Regions from separate parts of the Streptomyces sp. NPDC018045 genome, predicted to be linked through region 4. Evidence: riboswitches for the same ligand, from Rfam matches in the RefSeq annotation. Region 4 holds a riboswitch; each other region holds the start of a gene.
The links. Region 4 has a riboswitch for cobalamin ahead of ACH4EB_RS33790 (ABC transporter substrate-binding protein). Riboswitches for the same ligand answer to the same signal wherever they lie in the genome.
Positions count from the first base shown of each region.

Region 1 (5,426 bases), on a different contig from region 4:
TCTCCGTCCGTACGGAAGGCACGGTCTCGGGCGACCAGGAGGTCGAGCTGCAAATCGTCCTGGAGAGCGCGGGGGAGAGCTGACCGCCTTCAGGACGTCACGGGCGGGCGCGGAGCAGCCTCAGTTCCGTTCCGCGCCCGCCCGTTCTGCGGCCGGGGCCCTCACCCCGGCGGCACACCGGGGCCCCTCAGCCCCGGTCGTCCGTGCGGAACCGGAGGCGGCGGAGGAGCCGAGGTCCTCGCCGCCACCGCCACCGGCTCAGGTCAGGCCGAGGGCGGCAGCTCCGCCCGGACGGTCCGGGCGGCGGCGACGAGGTTCTCCAGCGAAGCGCGGGTCTCGGGCCAGCCGCGGGTCTTCAGACCGCAGTCGGGATTGACCCACAGGCGCTCGGCCGGGATGGCTCCGAGACCCTTGCGCAGCAGGCTCGCCGCCTCCTCGGCGCTCGGCACCCGGGGCGAGTGGATGTCGTACACGCCCGGCCCGGCCTCCCGCGGGTAGCCGTGTTCGGCCAGTTCCCGGGCCACCTGCATGTGGGAGCGGGCGGCCTCCAGGCTGATGACGTCGGCGTCGAGGTCGTCGATGGCCCGGACGATGTCGCCGAACTCGGCGTAGCACATGTGCGTGTGGATCTGCGTACGGTCCCGTACGCCGCTGGTGGTGAGGCGGAACGCCGCGGTGGCCCAGGCGAGGTAGGCGGCATGGCCGGCGGCGCGCAGCGGCAGTGTCTCGCGCAGGGCCGGCTCGTCCACCTGGATGACCGAGGTGCCGGCCGCCTCCAGGTCGGCGACCTCGTCCCGCAGGGCCAGCGCCACCTGCCGGGCGGTGTCGCCGAGCGGCTGGTCGTCCCGGACGAAGGACCAGGCGAGCATGGTGACCGGGCCGGTCAGCATCCCCTTGACGGGCCGGTCGGTGAGCGACTGCGCGTACCGCGTCCACCGCACCGTCATCGGCTCGGGCCGTGAGATGTCGCCCGCGAGGACCGGCGGCCGGACGTAGCGCGTGCCGTACGACTGGACCCAGCCGTGCTGTGTGGCGAGGCAGCCGGTGAGCTGTTCCGCGAAGTACTGCACCATGTCGTTGCGTTCGGGCTCGCCGTGGACGAGGACGTCGAGGCCCGCCCGCTCCTGGAAGGAGAGCACCTCGCGGATCTCGTGCTCGATGCGCTCCTCGTACCCGGCCGTGTCGATGCGTCCCGCGCGCAGATCCGCGCGGGCGGTGCGCAGTTCGGCGGTCTGCGGGAAGGAGCCGATGGTGGTGGTCGGCAGCAGGGGCAGGCCCAGGTGGGCCCGCTGCGCGGTGGTCCGCTGCGCGTAGGGCGCCGAGCGGCGGCCGTCGGCGTCGGTGACGGCGGCGGTACGGGCCCGTACGGCGGGGTCGTGGGTGATCGCGGAACCGGCGCGGGACGCCAGGGCGGCTCGGTTGGCGGCCAGTTCGGCGGCGATCGTGTCGGTGCCGTGCGCGAGTGCGCGGGCGAGCGTGGCGATCTCGGTGGTCTTCTGCCGGGCGAACGCGAGCCAGCGCAGGACCTGCGGGTCGATGTCCCGCTCGGCGGTGGCGTCGAGCGGCACGTGCAGCAGGGAGCAGGAGGCCGCCACGTCGACCCGGTCGGCCAGGCCCAGCAGCGTACCGAGCGTGCCCAGCGACCTCTCGTAGTCGTTGAGCCAGATGTTGCGGCCGTTGACGACACCGGCGACCAGCCGCTTGCCGGGCAGGCCGCCCACGGCGGCGAGCGCGTTCAGATTGTCCGCGGCGGCCTCGGTGAAGTCCAGCGCGAGACCGTCGACGGGGCTCTTGGCGAGCACCGGCAGGGCCTCGCCGAGCTGGTCGAAGTACGAGGCGACCAGCAGCTTCGGGCGGTCGTCGAGGCCGCCGAGGACGCGGTAGGCGCGCTCGGTGGCGTTGAGTTCGGCCGGGGTGCGGTCCTGCACCAGGGCGGGCTCGTCGAGCTGCACCCACGCGGCACCGGCCGCACGGAGGTCGGCCAGGACCTCCGCGTAGACGGGCAGGAGCCGGTCCAGCAGGGTCAGCGGATCGAAGTCGGCGGCGACACCCGGGGCGGGCTTGGCCAGCAGGAGATAGGTGACCGGGCCGACGAGGACCGGGCGCGGCGCGTGGCCGAGCGCGAGCGCCTCCCGCACCTCGCCGACCTGCTTGGCGGAGTCGGTGGTGAAGACCGTGTCAGGGCCCAACTCCGGTACCAGATAGTGGTAGTTGGTGTCGAACCACTTGGTCATCTCCAGCGGCGCCACGTCCTGCGTGCCGCGCGCCATCGCGAAGTAGCCGTCCAGGGCGTCGGCCTCGACGGCGGGGCGGTGCCGTTCCGGGACCGCTCCGACCATGACGCTGGTGTCCAGCACATGGTCGTAGTACGAGAAGTCACCGGTCGGTACCTCGTGGATGCCGGCGTCGGCGAGCTGTTGCCAGTTCGAACGGCGCAGGTCCTTCGCGGTCTCCGTCAGCGCGTCCGCGCTGACGCGGCCCTTCCAGTACCCCTCGACGGCCTTCTTCAGTTCCCGGTTGCGACCCTGGCGGGGGTAGCCGTACACGGTGGCCCGTGCTGCCGCGGCTGCGGGCTTCGCTGTCACGGAATCTCCTTCGCGGACGTGTTCTTCTCCGAGTCCCGGTGACGGGACGAGAACGCGAAGGAATGACGCACCGGACGGGCCACCCGGCGCCGCCGAACGGCACGCGTGCTCGTCTGATGTGTACGCCGACCCGCCCTCGAGGTCACCGGAATGTCCGCGCACGTATGGACGCACGCGGGCAACGGGCAGGTCTTCGGACTCGCGGGCACGCCTGCCGGACCTTCGTCCGGCGGGCACCTACTGGCCGTCGCTTCCCGGATCCGCGGCCCGGATCCAGTGCGTATGACGGCGGTCGTTCTCGCTCACCGCTGCGGGGCAGTCCCGGATTCCCACCGGGTTCCCTCTTGCGACGCACCTGCCTGGCGGACAGGGCGAACCAGTTGCACCGGACAGAGTAGGTCCCTCACCCCTCGTACGGACAGACCTGTTCGTGTGGCGGCGCGTGAGATGGGACACGAGGGGAGCCGGCGGGGCGGGTCGGGCGGCCCTTGTGCCTCCGCCGCCACACCGCAACAGAAAACCCTGCCGGGCCGATTCGGGTGGGGCGTTGCCTCGTCGCGCGCCTCGCCCGATCGTGAGTTCACCGCGGCTGAAGCGGGATTCCGGGATGGCTGCATCGGCCATCCGGGCGGCGCACCGTTCTGCGAATGCGGCAAAGGCGTCGTCGGCACCGCCGCCGAGGGTGTTTCTGTGCCGCTTATTGGTCGCTGTATTTCTCGCTGTTGCTTCCGGTGGGAAGTTTGTGGATGAGGTGGTGGGAGTGGCCGGGCGCGGTCGTGGTGGGTGCGTGGTGGCCTGGGGAGAGGGTGCGCGAGGTGTCAGGTGGGTGGTGGTGACGGGCTGCGGAGCGGGGTTCGAGGGGTTTCCGGGAACCTTTTGCGTGGCGGTGGGATTGCGGTGGGGCGCGTGGGGGAAGGATGGTTTTCTTTGGGGGCCGGGGGGTGTGGGGGACTTGATGAAGTGGTCAACTATTCATTGACAGTTGCTCTGTACGGGTGGTTGAGTCGGCCTCGCCACGGGGGCCTTGCCCATGGTTTGCCGTACCGCGGGGAGGGGTGACCGTCAATTGAGTCCTGTCCATCGAGCCCTGACCATCGAATCCCCGTCCCCGGCATCTGCCGGACATTCCGGTCCGCCGCGGCGACCGCGGTTTTGACCGAGGGGTTTTTCCCCTTCTTGATGCGGTGTCGGTGAGGCGTTCACGTTGCCGTACGCGGTGAATCCCCCGTGCCGTCATGGTGATGCCGACTGCAAGGCGGGTGTCCCGGGCGACTTTGAACCCGGTGTCCAGGAACAAGGAGCAAGGTGTGCTTGACGCCCGGAGAGGGACCCGGAAGACATTCGACAAGCCGGGTACCGAATCGGCGGATCTGGTGGTGGACGGCGGGCGGGCCGCGGCGGCCGTCGGTGCCGGTGCGCTGAGCGTCGGGGTGCCGGGCGACAAGTCGGTCAGTCACCGGGCCCTGCTCGCGGCCCTGCTTCCGGGAGCACCCGAGGTGCTGACGGTGCGCAACGCCAACGTGGGCGGCGCCGTACGCGCGTTGCTGCCGGCGATGCGCGCGCTGGGCGTGGAGGTCGTGGCCGGTGCGGACGGCGCCACGCTGACCGTGCGGCGCGGTGCGGCACCGGTGCCGCAGCGGGTACGGGAGCACCCGGATGTCGCCCGGTGGCCCGAGGGCGTGCCGTACGTGGAGACCGGAGGGTCGAGCGCCGCGGCCCGGCTGCTGATCGGCGTACTCGCGGGGAGTGGCACCCCGGCGGTGGTGGACGGCGACGACGTACTGCGGCACCGGCCGATGGACTGGCTGGTCGACCCGCTGGCCGAACTGGGCGCGGACATCACGTATCTCGGGGACGACGGCTGCCTGCCCGTCTGGGTGAAGGGACCGGTGTGCCGGCCCGGCAGGACGGTGGAGTTACGCGTGGGGAGCGCGCAGGCACGGTCCGGGGTACTGCTGGCCTTGGCCGCCGCCGGCCTGCCCGGGACCGTACGGCACCCGGTGCGTTCGCGGGACCACACCGAGCGGATGCTCGCTTCGTTCGGCGGTGAGCTGGACGAGGGGGACAGCGAACTCGTGTGGGCCGGGCGGGCGTTCCAGGTGCCGGGAGGCATCGACGTACCGGCCGATCCGTCGCTCGCGGCGTATCCCGTGGCCGCGCATCTGCTGTGGGGGGACGGCGGTACGCTGCGGGTGCCGGGCGTCTGCCTGAACCCGACCCGGACCGGATTCTTCGAGGTGCTGCGGCGGGGCGGGGCGGACATCTCCTACGCGTACGAGCACGGGCGCGGGGACGCGCCCGAGTGCGGGGACGGAAGCGGGACCGGAAGCACCGAGGGGGGACGCCCGCGGGCCGGTGAGCCGGTGGGGACCGTGGTGGTCCGGGGAGGGCTGGACGCCGTCGAGTCCGTGCGGGTGGACGAGCCCTGGCTGCTGCACGCGCTGATCGACGAGGTGCCGCTGCTGGCCCTGGTCGCGGCCCGGCTGCCCGGGACATCGTGGATCGGATGCGCGCAGGAACTGCGCTTCAAGGAGACGGACCGGCTGACGACCACGGCGCGGATGGCCGAAGCCTTCGGCGCCCGGATCGAGGTGGCGGCGGACGGGCTGACGGTGCACGGCGGCGCGCCGCTGCGCGCCGGTGTGGTGCCGGGCTTCGAGGACCACCGGATCGCCATGGCCGCCGCGACGCTCGCGGGGTGCCTGCCGGGGCGCACCACGGTGCGCGGCGGCGCCTGTCACCGCACGTCATTTCCCGACTTCGCCGATGTGCAACGGGCCGTCGGCGCCCGGATCGCAAAGGACCCCGAGGCATGATGAGTGAGGCGAGTACCGAGGCGCG
Region 1 is NZ_JBIRFL010000009.1:239,851-245,276, forward strand. It holds gene ACH4EB_RS22440 (hypothetical protein) at 1-83, shown strand, start outside; gene metE (5-methyltetrahydropteroyltriglutamate--homocysteine S-methyltransferase) at 264-2,585, opposite strand; cobalamin riboswitch at 2,752-2,981, opposite strand; gene ACH4EB_RS22450 (3-phosphoshikimate 1-carboxyvinyltransferase) at 3,893-5,401, shown strand; gene ACH4EB_RS22455 (aminotransferase class III-fold pyridoxal phosphate-dependent enzyme) at 5,401-5,426, shown strand, end outside.
Region 1: it holds a riboswitch for cobalamin, as region 4 does, so the genes downstream of both, metE (5-methyltetrahydropteroyltriglutamate--homocysteine S-methyltransferase) here and ACH4EB_RS33790 (ABC transporter substrate-binding protein) in region 4, are expected to answer to the same signal.

Region 2 (5,426 bases), on a different contig from region 4:
CCAGTTGGTGCCGGTCGCCAGGCCGTGCAGCAGGCCGCGCGAGCGGAACCAGTACACGTACGCGAAGGCGCCGTAGAAGAAGAGGCCCTCGATGCAGGCCGCGAAGCAGATCAGGTTCAGCAGGAAGCGGCGGCGGTCGGCCTTCGACTCCAGCCGGTCGATGGACTCGACCGAGTCCATCCACTTGAAGCAGAACTCGGCCTTCTCGCGGATGGAGGGGATGTTCTCCACCGCGGCGAACGCGGCCGCGCGGTCGTCCGGATCGGGCAGGTAGGTGTCCAGCAGCGTCAGATAGAACTGGACGTGCACGGCCTCCTCGAAGAGCTGCCGGCTCAGGTAGAGCCGCGCCTCGGGGGAGTTGATGTGCTTGTAGAGCGTCAGGACCAGGTTGTTCGCCACGATCGAGTCGCCGGTCGCGAAGAACGCGACGAGCCGGCCGATCATGTGCTGCTCGCCGGGCGACAGCTTGGCGAGGTCGGCCACGTCGGAGTGGAGGTCGACCTCCTCCACGGTCCAGGTGTTCTTGATCGCGTCCCGGTAGCGGTCGTAGAAGTCCGGGTAGCGCATCGGGCGCAGGGTCAGCTCGAAGCCCGGGTCGAGGAGGTTCTTGCTGCCGGTGGTGGCGGTGTGCGAGGCGGCCGCGGACGTCTCGGGGGTGTCGTTCTTCTCGGGTGCGGTAGTCATGGTTACTGGCATGCCTCGCAGGACTCGGGGTTTTCCAGGGAGCAGGCGACGGCCTCGGGATCGGCCGCCTGAGCGGGGACGGGAGCGGGCTGCGCGCCCCCGCCGGTGCCGCGCGCGGACTGGGCGATACGGGTCGCCGGACGCGAGCGGAGGTAGTACGTGGTCTTGATGCCGCGCTTCCAGGCGTACGCGTACATCGAGCTGAGCTTGCCGATGGTCGGGGAGGCCATGAACAGGTTCAGCGACTGGCTCTGGTCGAGGTAGGGCGTACGGTCCGCCGCCATGTCGATCAGCGCGCGCTGCGGGATCTCCCAGGCCGTGCGGTACAGCTCGCGGATGCCGGCGGGAATCCAGTCCAGCTCCTGCACCGAGCCGTTGGCCTCGCGCAGCGCGTCACGAGTGCGCGCGTCCCACAGGCCCAGCGCCTTCAGCTCCTCGATCAGGTACGCGTTGACCTGGAGGAATTCGCCCGACAGCGTCTCGCGCTTGAACAGGTTCGAGACCTGCGGCTCGATGCACTCGTACACGCCCGCGATGGAGGCGATGGTGGCGGTCGGCGCGATGGCCAGCAGCAGCGAGTTGCGCATCCCGGTCGCCGCGATACGGGCGCGCAGCGCCGCCCACCGGTCCGCCCAGCGCGGCTCGGCGTTCGGGTAGTGGTCGGGGTGCAGCACGCCGCGGGCCGTACGGGTCGCGGACCAGGCCGGGTGCGGGCCGTGCCGCTCGGCGAGGTCGGCGGACGCCTCGTACGCCGCGAGCATGATCCGCTCGGAGATGCGGGTGGACAGCTCCCGCGCCTCGGGCGAGTCGAAGCCCAGCCGCAGCCGGAAGAAGACGTCCTGGAGGCCCATCAGGCCCAGGCCCACCGGGCGCCAGCGGGAGTTGGAGGCGCCGGCCTGCTCGGTCGGGTAGAAGTTGATGTCCACCACGCGGTCCAGGAAGGTCACGGCGGTGCGGACCGTGGCGTCCAGCCGCTCCCAGTCCATCTCACCGTCGTCACCCAGGTGGGCGGCGAGGTTGACCGAGCCGAGGTTGCAGACGGCGGTCTCGCCGTCGTCAGTGACCTCCAGGATCTCGGTGCACAGGTTCGAGGAGTGCACGACCTTGCCGGGCTCGGCGGTCTGGTTCGCGGTGCGGTTGGCGGCGTCCTTGAAGGTCATCCAGCCGTTGCCGGTCTGCGCGAGGGTGCGCATCATCCGCGAGTACAGGACGCGGGCCGGGACCTGCTTGACGGCGCGGCCCTCGGCCTCGGCCTTGCGGTACGCGGCGTCGAACTCGTCGCCGTACAGGTCCACCAGTTCGGGCGCGTCGCTGGGGGAGAACAGCGACCAGTCGGCGTCGGCCTCCACGCGGCGCATGAACTCGTCGGGGATCCAGTGCGCGATGTTCAGGTTGTGGGTGCGCCGGGCCTCCTCGCCCGTGTTGTCGCGCAGCTCCAGGAACTCCTCCAGGTCCGCGTGCCAGGTCTCCAGGTAGACGCAGGCGGCGCCCTTGCGCCGGCCGCCCTGGTTCACGGCCGCGACCGAGGCGTCCAGGGTGCGCAGGAACGGCACGATGCCGTTGGAATGGCCGTTGGTGCCGCGGATCAGCGAGCCGCGGGCGCGGACCCGGGAGTACGACAGGCCGATGCCGCCGGCGTGCTTCGACAGCCGCGCCACCTGGTGGTAGCGGTCGTAGATCGAGTCCAGCTCGTCCAGCGGGGAGTCCAGCAGGTAGCAGGAGGACATCTGCGGGTGCCGGGTGCCGGAGTTGAACAGCGTCGGCGAGGAGGGCAGGTACGACAGTGTGCTGGTCAGCCGGTACAGCTCGGCGACGTCGGCCAGGGCCCGCTCGCTGTGGTCCTCGGCCAGGCCACAGGCCACCCGCAGCAGGAAGTGCTGCGGGGTCTCGATCACCTGGCGGGAGATCGGGTGGCGCAGCAGGTAGCGGGAGTGCAGGGTGCGCAGGCCGAAGTAGCCGAACCGGTCGTCCGCGCCGTCCGCCAGGGCGCGCTCCACCAACTCGTCCAGGCGGGCCGCGTGGGTCCGTACGAACTCCGCCGTGCTGTCGGCGATCAGGCCCTCGCGGTGGCCGACGGCGACGGAGGCCGAGAAGGCGGTCGCCCCCTCCGCGGCCGCCTCCTCGGCGATGGCGCGGGTCAGCAGGCGGGCGGCGAGCTTGGAGTACTGCGGCTCGTCGCCGATCAGGCCGGCCGCGGCCTCCATGGCCAGCGAGCGCAGCTCGGCCTCGTCGGAGCCGGGGTGGCGGCCGCGCAGCGCGGCGGCGGCGATCTTGCCCGGGTCGGTGGCGGGCAGGTCGGCGGTGAGGTCGGTCAGCGTGCGCAGCAGGGCGGCGCCGGGGCCGTCCTCGGCCCGGCCGCCGGTGCCCTGCCGGGGCTGCGTGTCCTTCGCGGGCTGCGCGACCTGCTCGGCTGCTGCGGGCTCCGTTGGCGCGATGGTCACGTGCTGCTCTCCCTCACTCGGCGAGGGTCCGGGGAGGGCACGGCGGCGCGTGCGGGCGTGCGGCGCCCCCGGCACGGCAAGGGGCGCGCGGGCACACCGCGCAGCGTCCACCGGTCCAACCCGCGAGACCCGGACGTATCGACGTCCGCGCCGGTTCCGGCGTGGACGTGCTGTGGGCAGGTCTTCGGACTCACGGGTGCGGTTTACGCACTTCGTACACCGTTGCGGGACAGTTCCGGATTCGCACCGGATTCCCCTGCGACGACAGCGAGCACGAGCATACATCTTGTGCTGCCTCGTGCACCCACCCCCATATCTTGTGTCGCGTTGGCGCGGGGTTGTCCGAAGCCGTGGTATTCGGCGGCCGTTCGGGGCGCGCTCCGGGGGTGGGCCGGGACCTCCGAGAGGGTGTCACGAGGCGGCTGCGAGGCCGTTCCCGGGGGGTTCCGAAGCCGTTGCCCGGCCGTTCCGAACGGCCTGGACAGCGGCTGATGCAGGGGGCGTATTGGTGGCGCGGAACGTCCCTGATGCGTTGACCGGGCCCCCTGAAGCGTATTGGCTCCTTGTCTGCTCCGTCGGCCGGCGGGGCGGGTGGGGGCCTTGTGTGAGGGGGGAAACATGCGAAGAACGGGTGGGGCGCGTGGCGCCGTGCGCGTCGTGGGTCTGGTGGCGGGAGCGTGTGCCGTGGCGGGGGTGCTGCCCGCGTCCGGGGCGGCCGCTTCGCCTGCGGCCGGGGTCACCGAGCGGGTCAGCGTGGCCGCGGACGGAACGCAAGGAAACGGTTTTTCCGGGGATCCGAAGCTCAGCGCGAACGGGCGGTTCGTGGCATTCACCTCGGAAGCCACCAATCTGGGGCCCACGGACACCAACGGCCACCAGGACGTCTACGTCAAGGATTTACGGACGGGAAAGGTCGACCTGGTCAGCGTCGGCAGCGACGGCACGCTCGGCGACGGCCTGTCCGGCTCGCCCGAGATCAGCGCCGACGGCCGGTACGTCGCCTTCTACTCCAGCGCGGCGAACCTGGTCAGCGGCGACACCAACGACGAGGGCGACGTCTTCGTCCACGACCGCCGCACCGGGCGCACCACCAGCCCCACCGCGGGCGCCGGGAAGTCCCCGTACGGGTACGGGGTGCAGAACTTCGCCCTCAGCGGCAGCGGCCACCGGCTCGCCTTCGGCTCTCACCGCCCGGACCTGGTGCCCGGCGACACCAACGAGAGCCTGGACATCTTCGTTCACGATGTGCGGGCGGGAACGGTACGACGGGTGAGCGCGGCGAGTGACGGCACCCAGGCCGACGCCGCGTCCGCCTTCCCGTCGATCAGCGCCGACGGCCGCCGGATCGCGTTCACCTCGAAGGCGCGGAACCTCACCCCCGCCGGGCCCGGCTTCCGCCGGCCGCCGCCGCAGGACCCCATGTACGTCCACGACCTGGACACCGGACGGACCCGGCCGGCGAGCCTGAGCACCACGGACGCCGTCGTCGGCGTGTCGCCGTCCCCGGGGCTCAGCCCCGACGGCCGGTACGCGGTCTTCTCCGCCCTGGCCGCGGACGTGGTGCCGGACGACACCAACGGCACGTACGACCTCTTCGCCCGCGACCTGGAGCAGGGCACCACCCGGCTGCTGTCCCGCGCGCACGACGGCTCCCAGGGCAACGGCTGGTCCTCCGACGGGCGGCTCAGCGCGGACAACCGGCGGCTCTTCTTCACCTCCGCCGCCACCAACCTGGTGCCCGGCGACACCAACGGCCAGGTCGACGGCTTCGTCCGCGACCTGCGGACCGGGCGCGTCGAGCGGATCAACGTCGGTGCGGGCGGCGGCCAGTCGGCGTCCTGGACGAACACCGCGGCACCCGACGCCACCGGGCGGCTGGCCGCGTTCGACTCACGCGACGCCGGGCTGGTGCCCGGGGACACGAACGGGACGGGCGACGTCTTCGTCCGCCGGCTCCGGCACTGACGTACCGGCCCGCCGACGCGCCCGCGTGCCGCGACACCGGCGCGCGGGCACGGGCCGCACCCAACGCACCGACCAGGAGGGGAACCGACCATGAGGCCCACCCGCACCACCGCACGAAGACTCACCGCAGTGACGGGCGTGTGCGCGCTCGCCGCGCTGCTGCCCGCCACGACGGCCGGCGCCCGGTCCGCGCCGCCGCCCGGCACCGAGCGGGCCAGCGTCGCCGCCGACGGCACCCAGGGCAACGGCGGCTCGTCCGGCTCGGCGCTCAGCGCCGACGGCCGGTACGTCACCTTCGACTCCGCCGCGACCAACCTGGTGCCCGGCGACACCAAC
Region 2 is NZ_JBIRFL010000013.1:36,637-42,062, forward strand. It holds gene ACH4EB_RS25505 (ribonucleotide-diphosphate reductase subunit beta) at 1-684, opposite strand, end outside; gene ACH4EB_RS25510 (ribonucleoside-diphosphate reductase subunit alpha) at 687-3,125, opposite strand; cobalamin riboswitch at 3,283-3,423, opposite strand; gene ACH4EB_RS25515 (TolB family protein) at 3,948-5,090, shown strand; gene ACH4EB_RS25520 (TolB family protein) at 5,181-5,426, shown strand, end outside.
Region 2: it holds a riboswitch for cobalamin, as region 4 does, so the genes downstream of both, ACH4EB_RS25510 (ribonucleoside-diphosphate reductase subunit alpha) here and ACH4EB_RS33790 (ABC transporter substrate-binding protein) in region 4, are expected to answer to the same signal.

Region 3 (5,426 bases), on a different contig from region 4:
GGCGCTGGGGTTCCGGGTGGACAGCGAGATCCCGGGGAGGGCCGCGTTCCTCAGGGCCGAGGGGACCGCGAACGATCACGACCTCGGGCTGTTCGCGGTCGGCGCCGCGGCGCCCGGGCCGGAGCATGGGCGGGTGGGGCTCTACCACCTGGCCTGGGAGGTCGGCACCCTCGGCGAGCTGGCGGACGTGTCGGCGGACCTGGCGGAGCGGGGCGCGTTGGTCGGCGCCACCGATCACCTGGTGTCCAAGTCGGTGTACGCCAAGGATCCGGACGGCAACGAGTTCGAGGTCATGTGGCGGGTGCCGCGGGAGGACTGGCCGGGGCCGGACGAACCGGACCGGCTCCGTCCGCTCGACCTCGAAGCCGAGCTGGCGCGCTGGGGGCGGGACGTGAAGACGGGCGCGGCGGCCGGTTCCGCGACTTGAGGGGGAGGGGGCGCGGCGCCCGGGTCGGCGGTGCGAAGGGGAAGGTGGGCGCGGCGCCCGGGTCGGCAGCTTGAGAGCGGGGTACGCGTGGTCGGGTCGGCTCCGCGTCCCCGTAGGCCAAGCAGCCTTCCGATCCCGGCTCCGCGCCCCCGCACGCCAAGCGACCTACCGCCCCCCAGCCGCCGCGCCTCCTAGGTCAAGCGGCCTCCCGGCCCTCCGTCGCCCGGGCCGACCAGCGCTTTTCCACCCCGGCCAGCCGCCAGTACGCCAGGGCGGCCGCCCAGACGACCACGAACAGGCCGACGATGATGAAGCCCACGTTGTCCAGGTCGATCGACGAGATCCAGCCGGTGAGGCCGTCGGTGAGGCCCAGCTTCTCGTGCAGGACGGTGACCAGTTCGATGGTTCCGATGAAGAAGGCGACGGCGATCGACAGGCCGGTGATCGTGAGGTTGTAGTAGACCTTGCGTACCGGGTTCGAGAACGCCCACTGGTACGCGAAGTTCATGAACGTACCGTCCAGCGTGTCGAACAGGCTCATCCCCGCAGCGAAGAGCAGCGGCAGGACCAGGATCGCGTACCACGGCAGACCGGCCGCCGCGCCGCTGCCCGCCATCACCATCAGCGTCACCTCGGTCGCGGTGTCGAAGCCGAGGCCGAAGAGCAGGCCGAGCGGGTACATCTGGCCGGGCCGGGTGATGGAGCGGGTGAAGCGGCCCAGTACGCGGTTCATGAAGCCGCGGGAGTCGAGGTGCTGTTCCAGCTCCGTCTCGTCGTACCGGCCCTGCCGCATCGCGCGGAACACCCGCCAGATGCCCGCCAGCGCGACGAGGTTGAGGGCGGCGATGAGGTAGAGGAAGCCGCCGGAGACCGTGGTGCCCACGGTGCCGAGCACCTGGTGGGCGCTCGATCCGTCGTCGAGCAGGGTGCCGGCCAACTGTGCGCCGCCGGCGACCAGGGCCGCCATGGCGACGACCACGCTGGAGTGCCCGAGCGCGAACCAGAAGCCCACCGAGACCGGGCGCTTGCCGTCGGCCATCAGTTTGCGGGTGGTGTTGTCGATGGCGGCGATGTGGTCGGCGTCGAAGGCGTGCCGCATGCCGAGGGTGTACGCGGTGATGCCGAGGCCGACCCCGAAGACCTGCGAGCCCACGGTGTAGTGCTGCGGCACGACCAGCAGGAAGAGCACACCGAAGGCGACGACGTGCAGGGCGGCTATGACCGCCATCAGGCCCGCGGTCCGCACGGTGTCCTGGCGCCGCCAGCGAAACCCGGGCAGAAGGGGCGGGGAGGGGGAAGGCGAGGGGGACGACGTTGCGGCTGGGGGAGGGGTTGGCGGAGAAGTCGGGGACGGCGTAGGGGAATCGGCGGACAGGGGCATCCGGTGGTCACGCTCCAGCACCTCGTGGATCATTTCGTGAGATGCCGTGGCCGGTCTCCTGGCTGACGGGTGTACGCGCCCGCCCCTGCCTTCCCGGCCGCGGGCTGCGGCCAGTGGCTCCGTACGGGCGCCCGGCGCGTACGGAAAGGGGCGGGAACTTCCCGATCACAGTGGCGAGGGCCGCTCCGGTCTGGACCCGAAGGTCTTCACCGGTCTTCCCGACACCACGGCCCGGACACTCTAACGCCCGCTGGCCACATGGTCATGGTCATGATCGCTGGATGGTCATCGGACAGGGGCGTCGGACAAGGTCATCGGACCAACATGGCGGGAACCCGGGGCGCCGTCCGCTCGACTACCTGGTCCTGGGCCCGTATACGCGGGCCGTGGGCAGTCGAGAGGCAGGGAGAGCGGACGTATGCGTCCTCGCGTGGGTCTGGTGAAGTCGGTGACCGGAAAGCGATCGGTGACGACGGCGGCGTCAGTGGTGGTGCTGGCGGTGGCCGCGCTGGCCACTGGTTGCGGCAGTGGTGACGGGCGTACGGCTGCGGGCGGATCGGCCGGTTCGGGCGGCGCGGCGGGAGGCTTTCCCGTCACGGTTGCCGATTGCGACGGGCGGCGGACGACGTTCACCGAGGCGCCGCGGAAAATCGTCACGAGCAATGCGGCGAGCCTGGAAATGCTGCTCCGGCTGGGTGCGGGTGACCGGGTCATCGGTACCGGATTCCCGCCCGGAAAGGGCACGTTGCCGCCTGAACTCGATGCCCGCGCGCAGCGTGTCCCGGTGCTGGGGAAGACGGTGATTCCGAAGGAGAAGCTGCTCGGTTCCGGAGCCGACGTCTATATCGACACGTTCGCTTCCATGGGCACCATGGGTGGAGCGGCGACCGGGCCGACCGAGGAGGAATTCGCCGCGGCGGGCATCAAGCACGTCTATCTGGCGTCGACGGCGTGCGCGCCGCGCAAGAAGGTGCCGCAGCGGGATCTGTCGGCGGTGGAGGGCGACATTCAGCGGCTCGGGCAGGTCACGGGCACTTCGCAGCGTGCGACGCAACTGGTGAGGGAGATGCGGAAGAAGGTCTCCTCGGTACATGCGGCCCTCGCGGACGTGCCCGCGGCGAAGCGGCCGTCGTACTTCTTCTTCGATTTCGACGCGGGGACGAAACAGCCCGTCGCGGTCTGCAATCGCCAGGTGGCGAACGCGGTGTTGACCGAAGCCGGGGCGCGGAACGTCTTCGCGGACTGCGCGAGCGCTTTCAAGCCGGTGTCGTGGGAGGACGTGGTCGGCAAGGACCCGGACTGGATTCAACTCGGCGTACGGAACCGGGGCAGCGCCGCGGCCAACGAGAAGGCATTCGACGAGGCCGAGAGATTTCTCAAGGAGTTTCCGGCCACGGCGGGGCTGCGGGCGGTGAAGGACGGAAAATTCCTTCGGATCGGCTCGGAGCGGACGACCATCGCCGGGGTGGGCAATGCCGACACGGTACGGCAGATCGCGGAGACGCTCTACCCGGACCGGCTGGCCACGTCCGGGGCGGGCCGCTGATGGCGCCGTTCGGTGCTGAGCGGGCCGATCAGGTTGAGCGGGATGGGCGGGCCAAGTCGGCCGGACGGGCCGAGACGTCCGGACGGGCCGAGACGTCCGAGCGGGCCGAGCCGGCTGAGCGGGCCAAGTCGGCCGAGCGGTCCGAGTCAGCCGGGCGGGCCGAGGGGGCCGGGCAGGCCGGGCAGGCCGAGCGGGTCGAGGAGCGTAACGGGTCGGACCGTACGGCCCCGGACGCTGCCCCTACGGGAGCCGTAGGCGCGGCTCGTACCGTATGGCTCGCCATCGGTCTGCTGGTCGCGCTGCTCGGCGCGCTGACCGCGGCCGTCGCGCTCGGTGCCACCGACATCGCTCCGGCCGAGGTGTGGTCGGTGGTGTTCCGGCGGCTGGGCGGTGAGCCGCCCCGGCCGGGTACGGACGACCTGATCGTCTGGCAGCTACGCGTTCCGAGGGCGCTGCTCGCCGCGCTGGTCGGCGCGGGCCTCGGGCTCGTCGGTACGGCCACCCAGGCGCTGGTGCGCAACCCGCTGGCGGACCCGTACCTGCTGGGCATCTCCAACGGTGCGTCGCTCGGCGCGGTGGCCGCGATCGTGCTGGGCGCGGGCGCGATGGCGGGAACGGGCGGGGTGTTCGGCGCGGGCGGAACGTTCGGCCTGGGTGGGGGCGTGGGTCTGTCGCTGGCCGCCTTCACCGGGGCGCTCGCCTCGTTCGCGCTGGTGTGGACGCTGGCCCGCCGGGGCGGCGGCTTCGCGCCGCTGCGGCTGGTGCTGGCCGGGGTCGGCATCGGGCAGTTCCTGGCGGGGTTCACCAGCTATCTCGTCCTACAGGCCGGGGACGAGCAGCAGACGCGCGGCGTGCTGTTCTGGCTGATGGGCAGCCTCGGCGGCGCCACGTGGGGCACGCTCGTCCTGCCGGCGCTCGCCGTGCCGGCCGGGCTGCTGGTCCTCCAGGCGCGGGCCCGCGCGCTGAACGCGCTCACGATGGGGGACGAGACGGCGGCGAGCGTCGGCGTGGACGTCGTCCGGCTGCGCCGCACGCTGTTCGTGGTGACCAGCCTGCTCACCGGCGTCCTGGTGTCGGTGTCCGGGGCGGTCGCCTTCGTGGGGCTGATGGTGCCGCATCTGTGCAGGCTGATCGTGGGGGGCGACCACCGCAGGCTGCTGCCGCTGGCCGCGCTGACCGGGGCGCTCCTGCTGGTGGTGGTGGACATCGTGTGCCGTACCGCCATGGATACCCAGGAACTGCCCGTGGGCGTGGTGACGGCGCTGATCGGCGCGCCGGTGCTGCTGTACGTCCTGGACCGGCGGCTGGGGGGCGGGACGTGAGCGGGGGCGAGAGCGTCAGCGGGGAGGAGAACGGGGGCGGGGACGGGAATGGGGACGTGAGCGGGAGCGGGCCTACGGGTGTGGGCGCCGCGGCTGCCGTTACGGGCCCGGTGACGGACAGAGCTACGGATACGGCTACGGACACAGCTACGGAAATGGCTACGGACACAGCTACGGACACAGCTACGGAGACGGCGATGGACACGCCCACGGAGGCGACGATGGACACGCCGACGCGCATGGCTACGGACACGACCACGGGCCACGGTCTGCGGATCGACATCGAGGATCTGCGGGTGTCCTACGCCGGCCGGTGTGTGGTGGCCGGGGTGCGTCTGATGGCGGCGCCGGGCGAGATCGCGGGGGTGGTCGGTCCGAACGGCAGCGGCAAGTCCACGGTGCTGCGTACGGTCTACCGGCATCTGCGCCCGGAAGCGGGCCGGGTGCTGCTCGCGGGGGAGGACATCCGGGCCATGCCGCCGACGCGCACCGCCCGGCACATCGCCGCCCTGCCCCAGGAACGCGGCGGCGACTTCGAACTCACCGTCCACGAGGTGGTGGCGATGGGCCGCACCCCGTACAAGCGGGCATTCGCGGGCGACGACCGCGCCGACCGGGAGACGGTGGCCCGCGCCCTGGCCGACGTGGGGCTGGCGGAGCACGGCGGGCGGCGGTTCTCGGCGCTCTCCGGCGGGGAGCGGCAGCGGGCCCTGCTCGCCCGCGCTTTCGCCCAGGCCCCGGACGTCCTCG
Region 3 is NZ_JBIRFL010000001.1:587,317-592,742, reverse strand. It holds gene ACH4EB_RS02470 (VOC family protein) at 1-427, shown strand, start outside; gene ACH4EB_RS02465 (HoxN/HupN/NixA family nickel/cobalt transporter) at 624-1,841, opposite strand; cobalamin riboswitch at 1,839-2,052, opposite strand; gene ACH4EB_RS02460 (ABC transporter substrate-binding protein) at 2,296-3,354, shown strand; gene ACH4EB_RS02455 (iron chelate uptake ABC transporter family permease subunit) at 3,354-4,676, shown strand; gene ACH4EB_RS02450 (ABC transporter ATP-binding protein) at 4,946-5,426, shown strand, end outside.
Region 3: it holds a riboswitch for cobalamin, as region 4 does, so the genes downstream of both, ACH4EB_RS02465 (HoxN/HupN/NixA family nickel/cobalt transporter) here and ACH4EB_RS33790 (ABC transporter substrate-binding protein) in region 4, are expected to answer to the same signal.

Region 4 (5,426 bases):
TGGACGGCCCGGGCGGTGGGCCGGGTCGCTGCCGCCGCCGTGATCGCCGGGCTGCTGGCCGTGGTCCTCTCCGGCCACGACGGCGGGCGGCCCCGGCCGGACGGGCCGCCCGTGACCGCCCCGGCCACTCAGATACCGGAGTGATCCGGTATCGCGACGGCCGGCCGGTCGTGTTCCCCGGGCAGGAACGACACCTGCGGCGCGCCCGTCCGCGCGTTGACGGCGACCTCGGCCGTCACGCCGTACACCTCCGCCAGCAGCTCCTCGGTCAGCACCTCGACGGGCGGCCCTGACGCCGTCACCGCCCCCTCGCGCAGGACGTACAGGCGGTCGCAGTAGTACGCGGCGAGGTTCAGGTCGTGCAGGGCCACCAGGACCGTGGCGGGCAGCCTGCGCAGGGCCCCGAGCACCGTCAACTGGTGCCGTACGTCCAGATGGTTGGTCGGCTCGTCGAGGACCAGCAGGGAGGGCCGCTGGGCCAGGGCGCGGGCGATGAGCACCCGCTGGCGCTCGCCGCCGGAGAGATGGTCGAAGGACCGGTCCGCCAGCGCGGCGGCGTCCACCGACTCCAGGGCCCACGTCACCAGGGCGGCGTCCTCGGCGCTGTCCCCGTCGAGCAGCCGCTTGTGCGGTGTGCGGCCCATCGCGACGACCTCGCGCACGGTCAGGTCGAAGTCGGCGCCCGCCTCCTGCACCACGGCGGCCACCGTGCGGGCCAGCCGCCGTACCGGCAGTGACCAGGCGTCCGCGCCGTCCACGCGGACGTGTCCCGCGTCGGGCCGCAGCACCCGGTAGACGGCGCGCAGCAGACTCGACTTGCCGCTGCCGTTGGGTCCGACCAGGCCGACCACCTCGCCGGGCCGGGCGGTCAGGGAGACGTCCCGCACCAGATGGTGTGCTCCGGCGGTGAGCGTGACGCCGTCAACGGTCAGTTCGGTCGCGCTCATGCCACTCCTCGGCGCACGGTACGGCGGGCGTCGCGGCGCATCAGCCACAGGAAGAACGGTCCGCCGCACAGCGCGGTCAGCACCCCGACGGGGATCTCCATCGGCGCGGCGACCGTCCGTGCCGCGATGTCGGCCCAGATCAGGAACACCGCACCGGCCAGTGCGGCCGCGGGCAGCACCCGGCGGTGGTCGCCGCCCACGAACAGCCGCACGATGTGCGGCAGCATCAGGCCGACGAAGCCGATCGGCCCGGCCGCGGCCACCAGGACGCCGGTGACGAGCGAGAGGAGGACGAACATCCGGGCCCGGAACCGCGCCACGTCCAGCCCCATCGTCGTGGCGGACTCCTCACCCGCGAGCAGCAGGTTGAGCGACCGGGCCTGGACCAGGAGGACGGCGATGCCCAGTAGCAGCGCCGTGCCCGGCAGCCAGAGCGTGCCCCACTGCACGCCACCGAGGCCGCCGAGGGTCCAGGCGAGGACCGCCCGGGCCTCGTTGCCCCGGTCGGAGGTCAGCAGCAGGACGTCCATGACCGCCGTGAGCACGGCCGCCATCGCCACGCCCGACAGCACCAGCCGTACGGAGGTGATGCGGCCGCCGGCGCGGGCCGTCGTGTAGACGAGCAGCAGGGTCAGCAGCGCGCCGGCGAAGGCGGCGGCCGACAGCGACAGCGGGCCGAACAGGCTCACCCCGAAGACGATCACCATGACGGCGCCCAGGGACGCGCCCGAGGAGACGCCGAGCAGATACGGCTCCGCCAACGGATTGCGTACCAGGGCCTGCATGGCGGTACCGATCACCGCGAGCCCCGCGCCCGTCACCGCACCGAGGATCACCCGCGGCGCCCGCACGTTCAGCACGATGGTCTCGCGCGCCTCGGACCACCCCGGCTCCGACCAATCGGCGCCCAGCGCGTGGGTCACGATGCCCCACACCTCGCCCGGCGGCACGTGCACCGACCCGATCGCCATGCCCGCCGTCGCGGAGACCAGCAGGAGCACGGTGAGGACGACGAGGGTGATGACGAGCGAACGGCGGCGCGGCCTCGGCTCGGGCCGACGGTCACGTACGGCCGCCGCCTCGGCGGTGGCGGTCACCGGAACCTCTCGGGGTGCAGCGCGCGGGCCAGTTCCGCCACCGCGTACGGTGGCCGCACTCCGACGAGGGTGGCGGTCAGCGGCAGGACGACGAACCGCTGGTTCCTCACCGCGGGCACGTCGGCGAGCGAGGGCTGCGACAGCAGGAACTTCTTCTTCTGCTCGACGCTGCCGGCCCCCGTGTAGTCGTAGATCGCGATGACCTCGGGCTTCCGGTCGACGACCTGCTCCCAGGACGCGTCACCGAAGACCTTGTCCAGGTCCGCGAAGACGTTCCGGCCGCCCGCGAGTTGGATGATCTCGGTGCCGAGGCTCTTGCCGCCGGCGGTGAAAGCCGCCTTGTCGCCGCTGTCGTACACGAAGACCGGTACGGCGGGGGCGCCCTTGACCGCCTCGGTGGTCCGGTCCACCCGTGCCCGGAGGCCGGCGACCAGCTTGTCGGCCCGCTCCCGTACCCCGAAGATGCTGCCGATGGTGCGGATCTCGTCGTACGTGTCCCGGATGGACACCTGCTTCTTCCCGCAGTACTCGCGGTTGAGGTAGGTGTCGATGCCGGCGTCGGCGAAAGCCTTGCGCGAGCGGCCCTCGTTCTCGGCGAACGCGCTGGCGTAACCGCCGTAGACGAAGTCCGGATCGGCTTCGAGGACGGTCTCGAAGGACGGCTCCTTCTTCGCCAGCCGCGGGATGGCCGCGTAGTCCGCGCGCAGTTCCGGCAGGACGGCGGAGTCGGGGAAGGCGGTGCCGATCATCCGGTCGCGGAGCCCCAGCGCCAGCATCAGCTCGGCGGGGTGCTGGTGGATGGTGAGCACCCGGGAGGGCGGTTTCTTGTAAGTGGTACGGATGCCGCAGTTGTCGATGGTGACCGGGAAACCTTTCGCCGCCGAGGCCGCGGGCCGCGCGCCGCCCGCGGTGTCCCGCGCCGTGCCGCAGCCGGTCAGCAGTACGGCGGAGAGGGCCACGGCCAGTGCCGCGGCGCGTCGCGTCCGGCGCAGCCGGGCGGAGGGGGGAGAGAAGGGGGGACAGGGCGTGCCGTCGTACACGTAAAGCCTCCTGCGGAGTCCGCGCTCCTCGGAACGGGCCCGCGACAGGCCAGTGTCCTGACTCCCGGATCGACGTTCCCCCGGCCTTCCCGCGCCGCGCGCAGTGGCCTGTCGCAGGGGTGCACTCCCCGGTCACAGTGGCGGGACCGTGCCGGAATCGCACCGGCTTCCTGACTCCCGTCGCGGTGATGACCAGGTGATATTACGGTTGGCCGGGCTCGGGGCAAAGGGCGCGCGACGGACTCCGCGCGCCCTCCGCCTGGGAAAGGCGCCCCGGTCACGCCCCGCGAGCCGCCCGGAGTACCAGCCGCTCGGCGTCCTGGTCGTACGGACGGCCGTCGAAGCCACCGAAGATCTCGATGTCCTCGAAGCCGGCTTCCTCGGCCATCCGCCGCAGCTCCACGGCGCTGTAGACGAACCACACCAGGCTCGTACGCGTCACCCGGTCGCCCCGTACGAGCACCCAGTCGCTGCGCAGCCGCGCCCAGTCGTCCAGCACCGTGTCGGTCTGCACCAGCAGGTCGTCGCCGCGCCGCACGACTTTGGGCGGGGTGACCTTGCGGGCCAGCAGTTCCTTTCCGGCCAGGTCCAGGAGCAGCGTGCCGCCGGGGACCAGGCAGGTGTGCAGGGTGCGCAGCACGCGGGCGTTGTCGGCCGGGTCGTCGAAGTAGCCAAACGACGTGAACATGTTGAGGACCACGTCGAAGGCACCGGGCTCACAGAACTCCCGCATGTCGGCCTGTACGTACCGGGCCGTGACCCCGGCGTCGGCGGACCGCTTGCGGGCGCGGTCCAGCATGGCCGGGCTGCGGTCGACGCCCGTCACGCCTAAGCCCCTGCGGGCGAGCGGAACGGTGAACACCCCCGGCCCGCAGCACAGGTCCAGCACCCGGGCGCCGGTCGGGAAGGACAGCAGGGGAGAGGTGGTGAGCAGCTCCTCGGCCTGGGCATGGCGCTGGTCGGAGAAGAGGAAGTCGTGGAACTCGGTCCAGAAGTCATCGTCCTGGAATCCGCCCGTGTGCGTCATCGGGAACCAGTGGTCCTTCCGTGAGGTCGTCGTGAACAGTGGGAGCGGGGGGAGGGGCGCTCCGTCCGCGCCGCAGCGCGAGCAGGAGCGGTGGCAGCAGGACGCACTGGGCCGCGGCGAAGAGCCAGAACCAGCCCGGGTGCCCGGCGCGTTCGCCGAAGCCGTAGAGCTGCCCGCCCAGGACGCCGCTGGCACCGGCCCCCAGCCCCGCGGCGAGCCGCTGCTGCCCGAAGACCACGGCATCCGAACGCGGACTGCGGCGCAGGGCCTCCAGGTCGTTCTTCAGGAAGAGCACGATGTCGCCGAGCGTGATCAGGACGCCGCCCGCCAGCAGGGCGGTCCGCGTCCCCGACGCCAGCACCGCCATCCCGGCGGCCAGCCCCGCGAATCCGACCGCCAGGGCGACGGGGTAGCTCATCCGCCGGATGCCGTCCGAGGCGAGCGGCTGGACGACGATGACCAGGACGAAGCAGGTCAGGAGCACGAGGCTGTAGAACTCGCTGGAGGCCCGCGCCACGGCGTACACGGCGAGGTAGTGCTGGAAGTGGAAGTACAGGTAGAACGCCAGGCCGTTGGCGACGAAGGGGAGGACGGCGATCCCGGCCAGCAGCCCCTGGCCGGCCGCGGGAACGTGGACGCGGCGCTCCTCCTCCCGCCCCACGGCCGGCAGCCGTGCGTGTCCCACGGCGACCACGGCGAACAGCGCCGTCACCACGGCGAACAGCGGGCCGGGGGACGACAGCACGAACGGGCCCGCGACGACCGGCCCCACGGCCATCCCCGCGTTGAGCGCCGCGTTGCCCGCGGAAAGGAACCCCGGCCTGCGCTCCTCGGCCACACCGTGCACCAGGTACGCCTTGTTGGCCGGCAGGTACAGCGCGGCGCCACAGCAGGTCAGGATCAGCGCCCCCACCGCCATCGGGGGCCAGCGCAGCGCCGCCAGGAACGCCGCGAAGCCCGCCGTGCGCACCACCAGCGCCCAGACCATCGTGCGCCGCAGCCCCACCCGGTCGGCGAGCGCCCCTCCGAGGACCCCGCCCGAGAACTGCACGAGGGACGCGGCGGCCAGCACCACACCGACCGCCCCGAGCCCCATCCCCAGCCGCTCGTGCAGGAAGACCGACATGAACGGCAGGACCATGAAGCTGCCGAGCGGAATCAGGAAGGAGCTGAGCAGCAGGAAGCGCAGCGGCCCGGTCAGGGTGGACAGTGTGGCGCGCAACCCGCGGCCGCCGCCGTCGCGTTCAGCCACCGGAGGCCCGGTGCGCCGCTGTGACCGCCGTACCCGCAGGGGCCGCCGCGTCCGCCCCACCCG
Region 4 is NZ_JBIRFL010000029.1:26,326-31,751, reverse strand. It holds gene ACH4EB_RS33805 (ferric reductase-like transmembrane domain-containing protein) at 1-144, shown strand, start outside; gene ACH4EB_RS33800 (ABC transporter ATP-binding protein) at 129-947, opposite strand; gene ACH4EB_RS33795 (FecCD family ABC transporter permease) at 944-2,044, opposite strand; gene ACH4EB_RS33790 (ABC transporter substrate-binding protein) at 2,041-3,084, opposite strand; cobalamin riboswitch at 3,114-3,296, opposite strand; gene ACH4EB_RS33785 (class I SAM-dependent methyltransferase) at 3,362-4,111, opposite strand; gene ACH4EB_RS33780 (MFS transporter) at 4,080-5,363, opposite strand; gene ACH4EB_RS33775 (ATP-grasp domain-containing protein) at 5,356-5,426, opposite strand, start outside.